4 regions of the Agrobacterium sp. K11 genome follow, and region 4 is predicted to be linked to each of the others. Evidence: riboswitches for the same ligand, from Rfam matches in the RefSeq annotation. Region 4 holds a riboswitch; each other region holds the start of a gene.
What was found. A riboswitch is a leader RNA that binds a small molecule or an ion and turns the genes downstream of it on or off. The one in region 4 is predicted to bind cobalamin.
Positions count from the first base shown of each region.

Region 1 (4,027 bases), on a different contig from region 4:
CCCGGATGGAGGTTTCGATCGTCTTGCCGAAATCAGCCGAATCCATTGCTGAAGCAATGTTGAGCGAGCCGAGATTGCAGGAAATATCCTTGCCCATATGGCTGTAAGAGAGATCGTCGTTGAACTCGCTCGCCTCGCTGACCTGTAGGATTTCCGAGCAGAGATTGCTCATGCTGATACGGCCGGCGATCGGATTGGCGCGGTTAACCGTATCCTCGAACATGATATATGGATAACCGCTTTCGAACTGAATTTCTGCGATGACTTGGAAGAACTCGCGTGCCTTGATCTTCTTCTTGCGGATGCGACTGTCGGCGACCATTTCCTGATATTTTTCGCTGACGGAAATCTCGGTGAACGGCACGCCATAGACCCGCTCAACATCATACGGCGAGAACAGGTACATATCCTCGTTGTTTCTCGCGAGTTCGAAGGTGATATCAGGGATCACCACGCCGAGCGAAAGGGTTTTGATCCGGATTTTTTCGTCGGCGTTTTCGCGCTTGGTATCGAGGAAACGCATGATGTCGGGGTGATGGGCATGCAGATAGACCGCGCCAGCGCCCTGGCGCGCGCCAAGCTGGTTGGCGTAGGAGAACGAATCTTCCAGCAGCTTCATGACAGGAATGACGCCGGAGGACTGGTTTTCGATCTGTTTGATCGGCGCGCCGGCTTCGCGAATATTGGTCAGGGACAGTGCTACGCCACCGCCACGCTTGGAAAGCTGCAATGCTGAATTGATGGACCGGCCGATGCTTTCCATATTGTCTTCCACACGCAGCAGAAAACAAGAAACCAGTTCACCGCGGCTTTTCTTGCCCGCGTTGAGAAAGGTCGGGGTTGCCGGCTGGAAGCGGCCGGAAATGATTTCATCCATCAGATCGCGGGCAAGCTGCTCGTCGCCACGCGCCAGAGCCAGCGCCACCATACAGACGCGGTCCTCATAACGCTCCAGGTAACGCTTTCCGTCGAAGGTCTTCAGCGTATAGGACGTATAATATTTGAAGGCGCCGAGAAATGTCGGAAAACGGAACTTTCTGGCATAGGCCTCGTCGTAGAGGTCACGGACGAAATTGAAGGAATACTGGTCCAGCACCTCCTGTTCGTAATATCCCTCGGTCACGAGATAATCGAGCTTTTCCCTGAGATTATGGAAAAACACCGTGTTCTGGTTGACGTGCTGAAGGAAATATTGCCGTGCCGCAAGGCGGTCCTTGTCGAGCTGGATCTTCCCGTTTTCATCGTAGAGGTTCAGCATCGCGTTCAGCGCGTGATAGTCCAGTCCCGCGTCCAGGTGTTTCTGCGCGGCGGTTACTTGTTGTTTGGCATCCGTGTTGCGCACCGCGCTCGAGGTCAGCGTGTCCAAAATCGTTCCAATCCATGATTGACGTTGGCGACATCTTCCTCCGTGCCGAGAAGCTCGAAGCGGTAGAGAAACGGCACCGCGCATTTACGCGACACGATATCTCCGGCGGATGCGAAAGCTGCGCCAAAATTCGTATTTCCCGCCGCGATGACGCCGCGAATGAGATTTCGGTTTGAGGGCTCGTTCAAAAACCGGATAACCGGTTTCGGTACCGCTCCTTTCATGCCGCCGCCCCCATAGGTGGGGGTGACGAGAACATAGGGCTCCGACACGTGAGGAACGTCTTCCTCGGCGCCGAGCGGCAGGCGAAGCAATCGTCGCCCCAGTTTCTGAAGGAAGCGATGAGTGTTCTCAGACCGGCTGGAATAATAGACGATCAGCCCCATCGCATCGCCTCCTCAGCTGATCGAGCCAATCATGTCCGGACGGAAACCCGCCCAATGGCGCTCGCCGGCAACGACCACGGGAACCTGCATGTAACCAAGGCCGCGAACGCGATCGAGGGCATCCGCATCTTCGGAGATATCGACGATCTCGTAGCTGACACCGATGCGGTCAAGCGCACGATAGGTGGCAGTGCACTGGACGCAGGCGGGTTTGCTGTAAACGGTGACGGTCATTGTTTCCTCTTTCGAAGCCGCTTTTACGCACGGCTCAACATTGCCCGCCTGCAATCGCAAGCGGGTGGCGATGGTTCTGTCATTCTGGCGAGGCGCGCGGCTCAGTCGGCGCAAGATCGCTGTCTACGCCGACGAGCGTAGAAACTTATAAAAATGCACTGGCATGACTTCACCCCGAAGCTTGTTCTGGAGGGGGCAGAAAAGGGCGCACGCAATTCATTTGCGTCATACACCTTCCTTCCGGACACCCCGCCGGTGGACGTTTTCGCTCAAGGCAGGTCTCCTGACTTGCGGGTCAAAACATCCATTCCCACCTTCCCGGAGCTTTTAGCGCCAGTGGCTCAAATCGGAACGACGCTCACCGCTTACAGTTGCGGGGGCAGTTTCGGCATTGCTTCACCATAATGGTGTTGCGCACCGAATTCCCGTCTTAGCTCCCGACGCTTGCGAATCGAAAGAACCTTGAACACCACATATAGTATATGAGGAATTTTTTTCGTCAATAATTAGACATGCGAAAGCCCCACCCTGTGGATCAAAAAGATTCAACACATGGTCAACAAAGGCTTAACGGTGAATGCTCGATGCCGCCTACGGACGGAAGCGGCGGGTTATTCCCAGATATCGATGCGAATATCGGCGGGGCGGGAGTTCTCAATCACCCGCTTTCCGTTGGGAAGATCATTTTCGAACAGTTTGGCGTGAATCTCGGTCGCATCGAGACCATAGCCCTGCCATCTATCCCGCAAGCGTTCCTCGAGCACCGCAACGGATGGGCCTACGAAGACGGTAAGATCGAAGCTGCCGGAAAGCTTCGTCCACGGCGCCTCGTTCAACAGCAGATAGTTGCCTTCGGCAAGGATGAAGCGTGTTTCTGGCGCCATGGCGCGAGCGGAGGCAATGGCTATTTCGCGGGAGCGGTCAAAAACCGGGACAAGAACTTCCTGCCCGCCCTGACGAACTGCGGAGACGATATCAAGAAAGCCGCGCACGTCGAAGGTCTCCGGTGCGCCTTTTCGCGGCAAGAGCCCCCGTTCTTCGAGAATACCGTTATCCATATGGAAGCCGTCCATGGGCAGGACAGCCGCAGCCTCGCCGCGCGCCACGAGGGCACCGCACAGGGCATCCGCCAGCGTGGATTTGCCGGCCCCAGGGGGACCGGCAATGGCAATGATAAAACGAGATTTATCCTCTGCCCGCCGAAGAACGTCTTCGACGATCGTTTCAAGCTTCAACGTCATGCGGCCAGCGTTTCCTTTGGCGCTTCCTTGGCGCCCGTCATGAAGGCGACGGCGTCGGACATGGTATAGTCCTTCGGATTGATGACGCACAAACGCTTGCCCAGCCGATGAATATGAATCCGGTCAGCAACCTCGAAAACATGCGGCATGTTGTGCGAGATGAGAACGATCGGTAGCCCTCGCGCGCGCACATCCAGAATAAGCTCGAGAACGCGGCGGCTTTCCTTGACGCCGAGCGCCGCCGTCGGTTCGTCAAGGATGACGACCTTGGAGCCGAAGGCGGCTGCACGCGCCACCGCAACACCCTGGCGCTGGCCGCCGGAGAGGGTTTCCACCGCCTGATTGATGTTCTGGATCGTCATCAGGCCGAGTTCAGAGAGTTTCTCACGGGCAAACTTTTCCATCGCCGGACGGTCCAGTGCCCTGAACAGGCTTCCCTGAATACCGGGTTTGCGGATTTCACGGCCGAGAAACATATTGTCGGCTATGGACAATGCGGGAGACAGCGCAAGGTTCTGATAAACGGTTTCGATACCAGCCTTGCGCGCCTCGATCGGCGAGCGGAACTGTACCGGCTTGCCTTCCAGCCTGATCTCCCCTTCATCAGGTGTCACCGCACCGGAAATCGCCTTGATGAGAGAGGATTTTCCAGCACCGTTATCACCGATGACGGCGAGGATTTCGCCCGGATAAAGGTCAAAATCGGCATTGTCGAGCGCAGTCACACGACCGTAGCGTTTAACGAGATTGCGTGCTGTGAGGATAGGTTCTTTTGCCATCAGCCTGCTACCTTTCTGATC
Region 1 is NZ_JCAHRB010000003.1:900,239-904,265, forward strand. It holds gene nrdE (class 1b ribonucleoside-diphosphate reductase subunit alpha) at 1-1,366, opposite strand, end outside; gene nrdI (class Ib ribonucleoside-diphosphate reductase assembly flavoprotein NrdI) at 1,354-1,752, opposite strand; gene nrdH (glutaredoxin-like protein NrdH) at 1,765-1,986, opposite strand; cobalamin riboswitch at 2,243-2,466, opposite strand; gene AC5SEO_RS09605 (nucleoside triphosphate hydrolase) at 2,598-3,227, opposite strand; gene AC5SEO_RS09610 (ATP-binding cassette domain-containing protein) at 3,224-4,006, opposite strand; gene AC5SEO_RS09615 (ABC transporter permease) at 4,006-4,027, opposite strand, start outside.
Region 1: another riboswitch for cobalamin. It lies ahead of nrdH (glutaredoxin-like protein NrdH); the one in region 4 lies ahead of AC5SEO_RS17935 (DUF1636 family protein).

Region 2 (4,027 bases), on a different contig from region 4:
TGCCGCAAACATCACGCTCGGCGTCACCCGCACGCTGACGGAGGGCCTGCATGTCGGCCCCATCCTGCTTGGCACGGCTCTTCCCGCCCATATCCTGTCGCCCAGCGTCACCTCGCGCGGCGTTGTCAACATGGCGGCCTTTGCCGTCGTGCAGGCATCGCACCCTTCGGTGTGATGAAGGCGTATTAACGCAGTTTTGAACATGCTGTTGCCGCATTGCGGCAACAGCTTATGTTATCTTCCTGAAACACGGATTTCCCGAAGCATAACACCCTCGCCACCGGCCGGGGACATCGAACGGATCGCACCATTGACCCGGCGCCGCAGCATTATCGGCCTCCTGCTTCCCCTTGTTTTCATCGCCCCGGCCGCTGCTTTCGCGGATCAGGTCTGCGATACGCTTTATGCGCAGCTGCGCGAACCGCCGCGTGTCATCGGCAACACCGCCGAGGTACGGCGTTACGCCAATGCGCTCACCCGCCAGAACATCGAGATCCGCAGGATCAGGAACGATCTGCGCCGTTACGGCTGTTCATCCGCAAGCGTCACCGTTTATGGCAGCCCGAATGCCGAACTCTGCGCAGAGATCAGCGACGCGATGGCGGATGCGCAGAGCGAACGCGATGCCATCATCCGTGACCGCGACTATGCCATGGCGGCCCAGGGCAGCGATGATAGCGACATCAGACGCCAGCGCATTCTCGCCGCACTCGACGCCAATGGCTGCAGCGCCATTCCGGAAACGGAAGCGCGCCAGCCGACGGCACCCGATGTGACACGTTACCCCGACGCCTTCGGCGAACAGAGCAATCCGCCGGGACAGGCAGGGCTTTCGCCCTACCCCAATGCCGCTGCTGAAGGCGGGCTCAGGACGCTGTGCGTGCGCACCTGCGACGGCTCGTTCTTCCCCATCGCTTCCAATGCCTCGCCGCTCGATTTCCGTGCGCAGGCCGAACAATGCCAGAAAATGTGTCCGGGTACGCAGACGGAGCTTTATTTCCACTCCATGACGGAGCAGGAAACGGCTGACATGGTCTCGGCTGAAACAGGAAAGCCCTATAAGGACCTGCCGACCGCCTTTGCCTATCGAAATGCCTCAACCAAAGCCCCAGGCTGCGCCTGCAACATGGCCGCCTATCACGAGGAGATGAAGCAGCAGGAGGCTGCGCGGCCGGAAGCTGAGAAACCCTATTCAAGCATCACGACCATTCCATCACCGCAAGGTGACACCTCCAAAAAACCCACCGAACTGCAGCAGGCCGCAAAGCCGCCGGAACAACCGGTTCCGGAACGCGACTATGACCCGAACAACAGCAGGGTCCGCGTCATCGGCCCTAAATTCCTGCCCGACCAGACAGGCCGGATCGACCTGAAGAACCCGGCGCTGAAGGGCATTCAGCCGCAGCAATAGCTCCCATCAGGCACACGGTATGGAGTTGGCAACGCTCTGTCTCACTCACAAGACGGTCGCGTCTTCTCTTTACCGTCCACCCCAGCGATTGCGAAACACCAGCTCCTCCAGCGGCACGCGCTGGCGCCACCCCTTCACCGCCAGTTCCGGCTCGGTATAAAGTGTATCGACGCGGCCGAGGCATAGCCAGGCGACGATCTCGATGTGGTCGGGAATCTCGAGAATGGTGCGAATGTCGCTATCGTGGAAAATGCTGACCCAGCCGACGCCGATGCCTTCGGCGCGCGCTGCAAGCCAGAGGTTCTGGATGGCGCAGACGGTGGAATAGACATCGGTGCGCGGATTGTGGGTACGGCCCAGCACCACCTTGCCGCCACGCGTCGGATCGCAGGTGACGCAGATGCTGAGCGGCGCCTTGCGGATGCCCTCAAGCTTGAGGCTGCGGTAAAGCGCCTGCTGCTCCCCCTCGAACATCGCCGCCGCCTCGCCATTGGCGCGGCTGAAGGCAACCCAGGCTGCCTGCCTGACCGCACCGTCAGTGACGAGCGTGAAATTCCACGGCTGCATGAAACCGACCGAGGGCGCGGAATGCGCCGCCTTCAGCAGGCGCTCGACCACATCTTCCGGCAATGGATCCGGAAGGAACTGGTCGCGCACATCACGGCGGGTTTCGATGGCACGGTAGATCGCCTCTCGCTCCCCCTCGGAAAACGGGTAGGCGGGCGAAAGCGCGTGATCGAATGCATTTGCGTCGAGCGAACTGGTCGCGAGTGGATCGGTCGGCATCGTCTATCCCCAACAATGCTGGCGCGCCGCCACGAAAACCGGCTCCGGTTTTCGCCTGCACGACGCGCTGCTGCAACAACCTGCCGCCGTCCACGCGGTCTGGTCTATCCTGTCAGGCCGGTCTTCTGACTCGGCTTCATCCGCCCACTTTCGCCTTCCCGAATGGATTCAGTGGCATCAAGAAAAAGGGCATCCGCCTCACAGCGCTGGGCACGTTCCGGTCTTGCACCGGATTCCCGATTCTCCCGCCCTAAAGGGCAGGCACCTGACGAAGAAGCTTATGAGCAACAAAGATTGCAAATACAAGTATCTTGCGCAGCGATGCGGCAATGTGACCGTGGCCACCTCACCGGCGTATTGCGGCCTTCAGCCGCCGCGCAGACGCGCGCCAGCTGAAGCACTCCCTACCGCATCACCCAACAGGAAAATACCGCACATAAGCGAACTCATCCCCGTCCGGTGACCAGTTGGGGGAATTCATCGTTCCCTGCCCGCCGAAAAGGTCAAACAGCGTTTCGGCATTGCCGCCATCCATATCCATCAGCCGCACGCGCACGTTGAGGTCGCGCGGATGGTCGAAGACATCGGCGTCGTAGGAGACGAAGACGACCTTGTCACCGCTGGGGGACGGATGCGGGAACCAGTCGCCATAGGCGCTGTCGGTGATACGCTCGACGGCCGAGCCATCCACCCGCACGCGCCAGATCTGCATCTGGCCGGTGCGGCTGGAGTTGAAATAGATCCATTCTCCATCCGGCGAATAATCCGGCCCGTCATTGCGGCCCTCACCATGGGTAAGGCGTGTCTCAACACCGCTGTCTATGTCCATGGAATAAATATCGAAAACCTGATCGCGAATGCCGCAATAGGCGAAACCTTTCCCGTCCGGCGACCAGCCGTGCCAGTAGGACGGAAGGTTCTTAGTCATCAGACGCGGCGTTCCGCCCGTCGAAGGCAGCAGATAGATGGCACTCTTGCCGAACTCCACCTTGTCGGAAATGGCATAAAGCGAACCGTCAGGCGAAATGCCGTGGTCATTGTTGCAGATTGTCGCAAAGCCGGTATCGACCTTTTCCGGCGAAGGGTCGCCGGCAAGTGACAGGCGATAAAGCAGACCGTCGCAGTTCAGAAGCAGGTATTTCCCGTCCGGCGACCAGTTCGGAGCCTCGAACAGCTCCGGCGTCTGCCAGACCACCCGCATCTGCCGAGTGCGGATGTTGAAGATTTCGATGGAACTGCGCATGCTGCCTCCCGGGCCTGTCGATCGTCTGGCGTGGAGCGTTGAATGGCACAAACATTCCGTTTGCATCCGCCACCGCCGTGATTATGATCCTATTGCCGCAGGCACCGCCCTGCAAATTCAAATAGGAAAAAACAGCAGCGTTCCGGCACCGCCCGCTCCCCTGCCCGTTTCTCCCAGATCCGAGGTTCCGCGATGAACACCATCGCCGATCACGGCATCCGCTTCGGTCGGATCGCCGCAATGCTTCCTGTCAAGAATATCGAGAAGGCCCATGACTTTTATGTCCGTGTGCTGGGCTTCGAAAAGACCTTCGAAAACGGCAACCCTGTCGGTTTCATGATCCTGAAACAAGGTAATGCCGAGTTGCACCTGACATTGCAGTCGACGCACAAACCGGCCCCCTTCAATGTGGCGCATATGCTGGTCAGCGACGCCGGCGCGCTGCACGCGCTTTGCAAAAGCCACGGGCTTCGCATCATCAAAAGTCTGCAGGACAAGGATTATGGCCTGCGGGCCTTCGTTTTCGAAGACCCGGATGGTAACCGCATCGATGTGGGGCAGGTTATTTAACGAGATAGGGAGACGGC
Region 2 is NZ_JCAHRB010000011.1:150,354-154,380, reverse strand. It holds gene AC5SEO_RS20590 (NADP-dependent malic enzyme) at 1-175, shown strand, start outside; gene AC5SEO_RS20585 (DUF2865 domain-containing protein) at 311-1,411, shown strand; gene bluB (5,6-dimethylbenzimidazole synthase) at 1,481-2,197, opposite strand; cobalamin riboswitch at 2,296-2,481, opposite strand; gene AC5SEO_RS20575 (TolB family protein) at 2,610-3,440, opposite strand; gene AC5SEO_RS20570 (VOC family protein) at 3,633-4,010, shown strand.
Region 2: another riboswitch for cobalamin. It lies ahead of bluB (5,6-dimethylbenzimidazole synthase); the one in region 4 lies ahead of AC5SEO_RS17935 (DUF1636 family protein).

Region 3 (4,027 bases), on a different contig from region 4:
CTGGCGCAAAAACTTGGCGTCTTCGACGAACACGGACTTCTGGCGAGACACGGCGCCGACGACTGTTGGGACACTCGCATCGTAGCGATCGCGAATTCTGACTGTCTCGCGTTTTGCAAAATCGACCCCGTCGAGGTGCTCGATGAAAGTCGTGACGAAATGTTGGCGTGTTTGCTCGCCATCACTGACGATGTCGATGCCGGCCTGTTGCTGATCGTCCAGTGAAAGGCGCAGGGCATCTCTCTTGCCTTCCAGTAATTCCTCGCCCTCCAGCTTCCAGGGCGACCACAGTTTTTCGGGGTGCGCAAGCCAGGAGGGTTTCGGCAGGCTGCCAGCCGTCGATGTGGGGAGAAGTTTCTTCACGATGGGACCTCTTCTAAGTGATGCTCAGGCGGGGCGGTGAGCAAACAATTGCTCAAGGACGGCGCGGTATGGCTTGATGAAGTGTTTTTCGGTGAACTTACCCTGATCCACCGCCAAGCGATTTCGTTCGTCGCGATCGTAAATGACCCGGGTCAGCGAATAGTCCTGGTGCTTCAGGTTGGGCTGGTAAAATGTCCCGGCTGCTGCGTTCGCATTGTAGATTTCGGGGCGATAAATTCTCTGAAACGTTTCCATCGTGCTGATGACGCCGATTAGCTCAATATTGGAGTAGTCGCCCAGCAAGTCCCCAACAAAGTAGAAGGCCAACGGCGCAACGCTGCCTGCAGGCATGAAGTAGCGAACCTGCAATCCCATTTTCCCGAAATACTGGTCGGTGGACGAGAACCCATTCTGCCGGTATTCGACGCCCATCACGGGGTGATGATTTTCGGTCCGGTAATAGGTCTTGCTGGTCGAGGCGCTGATGCAAATGACCGGCGGCTTGCGAAAGTACGAGCGGTAGGCATCCGACCGCAGAAAAGACTTGAACAGGTTTCCATGCAGGTCGCCGAAGTCGGCCGGAATGCTGAAGGCAGGAACGCTCTTGTTATGCTCCGGCAGGACAATGCTGAAGTCGTAGTCTCGCACATAGGAGGAGAAGTTATTCCCCACAATGCCGTCGATACGCTCACTGGTTTTGTGATCGATGATCGTCGTCTTCAGTATCTCGATGAGGGGAAATTTTTCACCTGCGACATCGAAGCTCATGTCGACCGAAATGATCTCCAACTCGACCGAGTATCGGTCCGATTTGGGATTATCCCAGTGAGCGAGGGCGTTGAAGCGGCTGTCGATCATGCGCATGACATTGCGCAGGTTTTCCTGCCGCTTTTCGCCCCTGGCCAGATTGGCGAAATTGGTGGTGATGCGCGTATTTTCTGAAGGACGATAGGTTTCATCGAAGGGTACGCTCGTGATCGTAAAAATGCAGGTCTGAGACATGTTGTGCCCCTATAAAGTTGGGGGGCATGGGTCTGCGGACGCATAGCAAGACGGGCCGCGACAATGCAGCCTTTGCTACGGCACACTGGGACACCCCGCCCGTGGACGTTATTTCACCAAAGGCAGGTCTCCTGGCTCACGGATCATCACTTCCGTCCGTCTTCCCGGGGTAAACCAGTGACATATTGGACTTCAGCTCGCCGCTTACAGTTGCGGGGGCAGCGTCGGCTTTTCCGCATGACACGGAGCACCGACTTCCCTCTTAGCCCCGGCACGTTGCGTGCAACGACTGGGGAACCTTAGGCGTGACGACCATATTGTAAGCCACGTCATCGGTCAACATCACATAACGATATCTTTATGTCCTTAAGTCTACGTTTCCATTGTCGGTTCCGACCGAGTAGGTTGCATTCGGCGTTGTCAGGCGATTCTTACATACGCGGACCTGGCCGTGGCAAACTAAAGATGAATCGTCGACTGTCGGTTCGATTCCGACAAGCGCAGGTAAGCATGCGTGATGACAGCTTCCGGGAAATAGTAGACGTCTCGCGCCACGCAGTTGAAAGGATCAGACCACACCACGAACAGTTCCTGGCGCGGGAGCAGCCTGGTGAAACCGGAGGCGCGCATGATTTCGGCTGCCACAGGCGTTTCAACGAAGCGGCCCCGCTGGAGGTTGGGATGCTATTCGGACATGCCCTACTGTGCCGGCGCAGCGCTATTTAAGGGATCGGCGTTTGAATTAAATAGCGAATGAGCGAAGGCAAGCACCCTTAAATAGCGGGCCGATAACATCACGGACGCGTATCCGCGACAGCATCGCCGAATCTGTGCTCGGTCCTTCGGACCGCCGCATGTCGTTGAAGGTGCACAGGAAGTTCCGATCCGCACCGGGCATCTGACAGGTCTGGCAGTGGGCGGTATTCGGCTTCGTTGATCGTACCGTTAGGCTTGAAACACTGGAACTGCCAGTCGGCAGTCAACGTTGCGGTTTTACGCTTTTCGCCGCTTTCAGCAGCGACATGCGTCCCAGTTTTCAATCTCCGGCGCAACGGCCTGGAGCAATATCCTTCTGCTGCCGCCGAGACGAACGATTATCCCTCACAAAGACGAATACAACCGCTTTTTCTAAGAAAAGGGTTCCAGCCTTTCGCTGCAAGGATTGCCCAGGCAGTAGCCCCGACATGCGGCAACCTGAAATATTTGAAGTCGGCAAATGTCGAGGTCGGCCCGATCATCAGCCCGGTCGTCAGTTCGTCCCCGACTGTCGCGTAGATCAGGTTATCGGGAGATATTTGTGCGGCAATGGTGGCAAGCAGCGCCTCGGCCCGCTCGGCATCGCCGACCTGCTGAAATGCCAGCGCGGCCTGGGCCGTACCTTCCAGCCACACACCATCCCGATCGTCGTTAAAATCAAAACCTCCCGCAACCGCATAATGCCGATCAACCCAATGCAGAACACGCCCACTGCGGCCCCGAAACTCCGGCACGGCGAGAATGGGCCAGAGCTCGGAATCTATTCCGGACTGGCTCGAGTTGGGTGTGTCGCTTCCGGGTAGGCTGCCGACGTAAAACCGTCCCTGCTGCTCATTCCACATCGCATCAAGAAATTTGCGTGTTTTGTCCCGCATCGCCTGCCAGGCGCGCGCTCCCTCAATTTCGGCGAGCCAACCCGCAACGGCATACACATCGAGATTATGTTCCGTCGATTTCCACTCGAGTTTGGCCGGTGCAGGCTCATGACCGAATGTGCCACCTGTGTAGCCGATATCGCGGACGCCCGCCGTATGCGCATCGATCCAGCGCATGAGTTTGGTCGCTGCCTGCACATAGGACGGATTGCTTAATCGTTCACTGGCAGTGAGAAGCGCAAGTGCCGCCCAGGCCAGGTTGCCCGTTGCGCTGCCGACCTGATAGTCATCCTCGACCCACGTCTTGCTGGCCTCACTCCAGAAACCGGGCAAAAGCATAGCATCATTTTCGTTCGCAACGGGGCCGGAACGGTAGGCGTTGCGCAGGCGGCCATCGCTGTAATAGCGATCGTTGTTGACGGCGAGCAGAAGCGCATCGGCAACCCTTTTTGCCTCGGTATCGTTGCCACAGGAAAAAAGGGCAATCGTCGCCAGGGCATTGTCATAGGTGAAACCCGCATTTGAAAGAGCGGGATCAAGCGCTTTGCCGCCGAGTGCAGGCTCAAAGCTCCGAAATACGAAGGGGGTGGTGGATTCGTCCATCTTCCCAACGAGACCCGCACACAAGCTCACAGCAAGGCGGTCGCGAACTGATCCGGAACCGGTGCGCCCATCGCCAGCAGCGACCACTCCTGTTGTGAAGCAGGTCATGAGACCTGTCGCGATGATCGATTTGACAGACATGAGTTTCCCGTTTGGTGGGCGCTTTTCCAAATAACTCCGCCTCTAGCTTGCGGTTTACGTCGAGCACGGTCCCGGGTTTGGCGCGAATTGTCTTAGCTGAAGGCCCTTGCGAGTAACATCTACATGGACTTCAGGAGGTCGCCCTGTTCCGCGACATTTTCGGGCGCATTGCGGAAAAGCAGCCTCAAGATTGCACGATGCTGGTCGGCAGTGGGGGTGAGAGTGAATTTGCCGGGCGTTTGCGACACCTTCGTTGCATCGATCTGCACCCAGCCCACCTCGGGCAC
Region 3 is NZ_JCAHRB010000010.1:160,559-164,585, forward strand. It holds gene AC5SEO_RS19115 (methionine synthase) at 1-363, opposite strand, end outside; gene AC5SEO_RS19120 (DUF1852 domain-containing protein) at 388-1,365, opposite strand; cobalamin riboswitch at 1,470-1,682, opposite strand; gene AC5SEO_RS19125 (hypothetical protein) at 2,460-3,740, opposite strand; gene AC5SEO_RS19130 (glycosyltransferase family 2 protein) at 3,860-4,027, opposite strand, start outside.
Region 3: another riboswitch for cobalamin. It lies ahead of AC5SEO_RS19120 (DUF1852 domain-containing protein); the one in region 4 lies ahead of AC5SEO_RS17935 (DUF1636 family protein).

Region 4 (4,027 bases):
GCATCGGCCGCAAGAAGCATGGAGCGGTAAAAGAGAATAGGAAGGACAGCTGCACCGGCGGGAAAACCGGCGCAGGCTTCCGCCTGATCCACGACGCCTTTACCCGGCCGGTAAAAGCCGGCTTTCGGCAGCGGTTGAGCCTCGATATCTGGCCATGCGCCACCACTTACAAGGGCAGCAAGACCAATGGCAAGCCGGTCCATATTTTCCCGCCCACCCTCGCGGAAGAAGGCGAGGACGGACGCCAACGTCTGGCGATCAACAGTCGAGGCCGCTTCGAGCTTTTCGTCTCTCTCACTGCATTCACCCGGCAGGAGCATAAGTTTTATGCCACGTCGCCGCGCCATCGTGCTGAGCTGATCGACGCCATAGCGCCAGCGTTCCGCGCCGCCGAGAATCCGGATAAGGATGACACGGGCATGTTCGGCCGTCTTTTCGATCCACAGATCGACCGACATCGGATGCCGAAGCTCGGAGAGGTTGGCAGCGGACAGGGACGGAAGCGCGCCCTCTGCCTGCCGCCATGCCTGTTCCAGCCCGGCAAGATCGCTTGCCGAAAAAGACAGCATCACCACATCCGATCGCGGCTGGTTGAGATCAACCGGCTCGATCAGGTCGTCCAGAGACGAAGATGTGGTGGCGAGAATGTGCATTTCTATCAGGCGGCCAGCATCTGTTCGATCTTTTCGCGGTTGAGGCCCTTTTCGCCTATGACGACGAGGCGGCTGCGGCGCTCTTCACCGGCCGCCCAGGGACGGTCATAATAATGGTTGACGCGGCTACCGACTGCCTGCACCTGCAGGCGCATCGGCTTGGTGGATACTTCGACGAAACCTTTGATGCGCAGAACATTTTCCGCAGCCGCTGTCTCAGCGATACGAGCCGCCAGCGCTTCCGGATCGGTCACGGCCGGCAGGTCGATGACGAAGCTGTCGAAATCGTCATGTTCGTGGTCAAGTTCACCATCGTGATGGGTGCGGCGGTTTTCGATATCCTCTTCAACCGCAAGACCGAGGCCGATCAGCACGGCCGGATCGATGACGCCATTCGAGGCGACGACGATCTTTGCGGCCCGCGGCAAATGCTCGAGAATATGAGCCTTCGCCTTGTCCAGACCGGCGCTATCGAGCAGATCCGCCTTGGTCAGCACGATAAGATCGGCACAGGCGATCTGGTCCTCAAAAACCTCTTCGACCGGATCGTCGTGATCGAGGGCTTCGTCATTTGCGCGCTGGGCGGCAAGGGCTTCCATGTCATGCGCCACCTGACCCTCGGCAAGGGCAGCGCCATCCACAACAGCCACCACAGCGTCAACCGTCACGCGGCTCTTGATGGCAGGCCATTGAAATGCCTGCACCAGCGGCTTGGGCAGGGCAAGGCCGGAGGTCTCGATGAGGATATGCTCCACCTTCGGCTGCCGGCTTAGAATCTGTTCGATGGCCGGCTGGAAATCATCCGCCACCGTGCAGCAGATGCAGCCATTGGCCAGCTCAACGATGTTTTCCTCCGGGCAGCTCTCAATGCCGCATCCCTTGAGGATATCCCCATCGATGCCGATATCACCGAATTCGTTGACGATGATGGCAAGCCGCTTGCCATCTAGCTTTTCGAGAAGACCGCGCAGCAGCGTGGTTTTTCCAGCCCCCAGAAAGCCAGTGACGATGGTGCAGGGAACGCGGTCCAGAAGGGTGCTCATGATCTCTCCTCGGTAAAATCGAATGGGGGAATGCGCGCCACCATGCCGCGCTTCAATGTGTCGGGGCGGCCGCGCCAGGGCATCAGGCCATCTGCGGAGGCGGCCAGCATGCGAGCGCCGGTCAGCAGGTCTTCCGCATCGTTGGGCGTCAGCCCGCCGAATACATAGGACCAGCCATCGGCACCGCGCAGCACGGCACTGAGGCCTCGTTTGCAATTGCCAAGGCAATTGACGGAGCGAACATCGATACCGGAGTCACGCGCTTTTGCGATGGCAGCTTCCGCAAGGATGGTGCCGGGGCGCGGCTCCGCATTGGGATCGGTGTCGTCGCGACAGCTTCGGCAGACAAAAACGACCACGCCGGAAGCTGTGTTGGCTTCCATTGTCCCGTCCGCACAAGAAGATGTTGTGGTAATATCCAAACCGTTCCGCTTTCCGCGCCTTTAAACTCATCGGGGTGCGGATGTCGAAAACAGCGCACTGAAAAGCGCGGCTGCAAATCAATTCGACCGGCTGACCGGAGCACCCCGCCCGGGAGACGTTTTTTCCTGAAACGGCAGGTCTCCTGGCTTGCGGCTTTAAAACACCCTGCACCACCTTCCCGGGCCAATTTTATGGTCCAGTGGCTTCATAGTGCGGGCTTACCGCTTACAGTTGCGGGGGCAGCCACGGAATGACCCCGTTATGGGGTGGAACCGTGTTCCCTCTTAGCTTTTCCCGTTGCCGGGAAAAGACCGTCAGTGCCTTACCCTTAGGCTGAACGGGCGTGACGGTCAATGCTGCCGGCTTGTCGATTGCCGGGTGCGGCAAATTGAGTATAGTCGCCGCTCCGAATGGCGGGGGCATACGGTCCCGCGCCGCTGGACGAGAAGGAAAACGCGATGACACGCGATATCAGCGACAGCGAAGCCGAACGCCACCGGCAGAAAATGGTCAACCGCAAGACGGTTCAGGATGCCGAAGTCGCGGAAAAGACCATCGAAAAAGGTCTGCTGATGATCAATACCGGCCCTGGCAAAGGCAAATCCACGGCCGCTTTCGGCCTTGCCCTGCGCATGCTCGGCACAGGGCGGCGGGTCGGCGTCGTGCAATTCATCAAGGGCGCATGGTCGACGGGTGAACAGCAGGCCCTGACTTTGTTCGGCGACAGGGTGGAATGGCGCACTATGGGCGAGGGGTTTACCTGGGACACGCAGGACCTGAAGCGCGATGTCGCGGCAGCTACAAAGGCCTGGGAGGAAGCGAAAGCACTGATGGCCGACGAGACGATCGGATTGCTGGTTCTCGACGAACTGAACATTGCGCTCCGCTATGATTACCTGCCGCTGGAAGAGGTCGTCGAAACGCTTTCCAACCGTAGATCCGATCTGCATGTCATCGTTACCGGCCGCAACGCCAAACAACCGTTGATCGACGCTGCCGACATGGTGACGGAAATGACCCTCGTCAAACATCACTTCAAGGCGGGCGTAAAGGCGCAGGCCGGGATAGAATACTGACATGACTGCACGTGTGCTGATGTTTCAGGGAACCGGCTCGGATGTCGGCAAATCGCTGATGGTGGCTGGCCTTGCCCGCGCCTTCGTCAGGCGTGGCCTGTCCGTCATGCCGTTCAAGCCGCAGAACATGTCGAACAATGCGGCGGTCACTGCCGATGGCGGCGAGATCGGTCGCGCGCAGGCGCTGCAGGCGCGGGCAGCAGGCGTTCCGCTGTCGGTTCACATGAACCCGGTGCTTTTAAAGCCGCAGAGCGAAACCGGCGCACAGGTCGTCGTACAGGGTAAAATTGTCGGCAATGCCAAGGCTGCCGATTATCAGCACATGAAAGCCGGGCTGATGCCGCGTGTGCTGGAGAGCTTCGAGCACCTGAAACAACAGGCCGATCTGGTGCTGGTGGAAGGGGCGGGAAGTGCTTCCGAAATCAACCTCCGCGCCAACGACATCGCCAATATGGGTTTTGCCCGCGCCGCAGATGCTCCCGTGATTCTGATCGGCGATATCGACCGGGGCGGGGTCATCGCCAGCCTCGTGGGCACAAAAACCGTTCTCGAACGCGATGATGCCGCGATGATAGAGGGCTTCATCGTGAACCGCTTTCGCGGTGACCCTACGCTGTTTTCAGACGGCATGCGGATGATCGCGGAAAAGACCGGCTGGGCGTCCATCGGGCTATTGCCGCATTTTTCCGATGCTGCGAAATTGCCGGCGGAGGACGCCCTTGGGCTTACCGGCCCGGCGCAACAAAAGCCCGGCGCGAAAATCCGCATTGCCGTGCCGATCCTGCCGCATATCTCCAATTTCGACGATCTGGATCCGCTCGACATGGAGCCG
Region 4 is NZ_JCAHRB010000009.1:290,718-294,744, forward strand. It holds gene cobN (cobaltochelatase subunit CobN) at 1-653, opposite strand, end outside; gene cobW (cobalamin biosynthesis protein CobW) at 659-1,696, opposite strand; gene AC5SEO_RS17935 (DUF1636 family protein) at 1,693-2,079, opposite strand; cobalamin riboswitch at 2,235-2,450, opposite strand; gene cobO (cob(I)yrinic acid a,c-diamide adenosyltransferase) at 2,578-3,195, shown strand; gene AC5SEO_RS17945 (cobyric acid synthase) at 3,197-4,027, shown strand, end outside.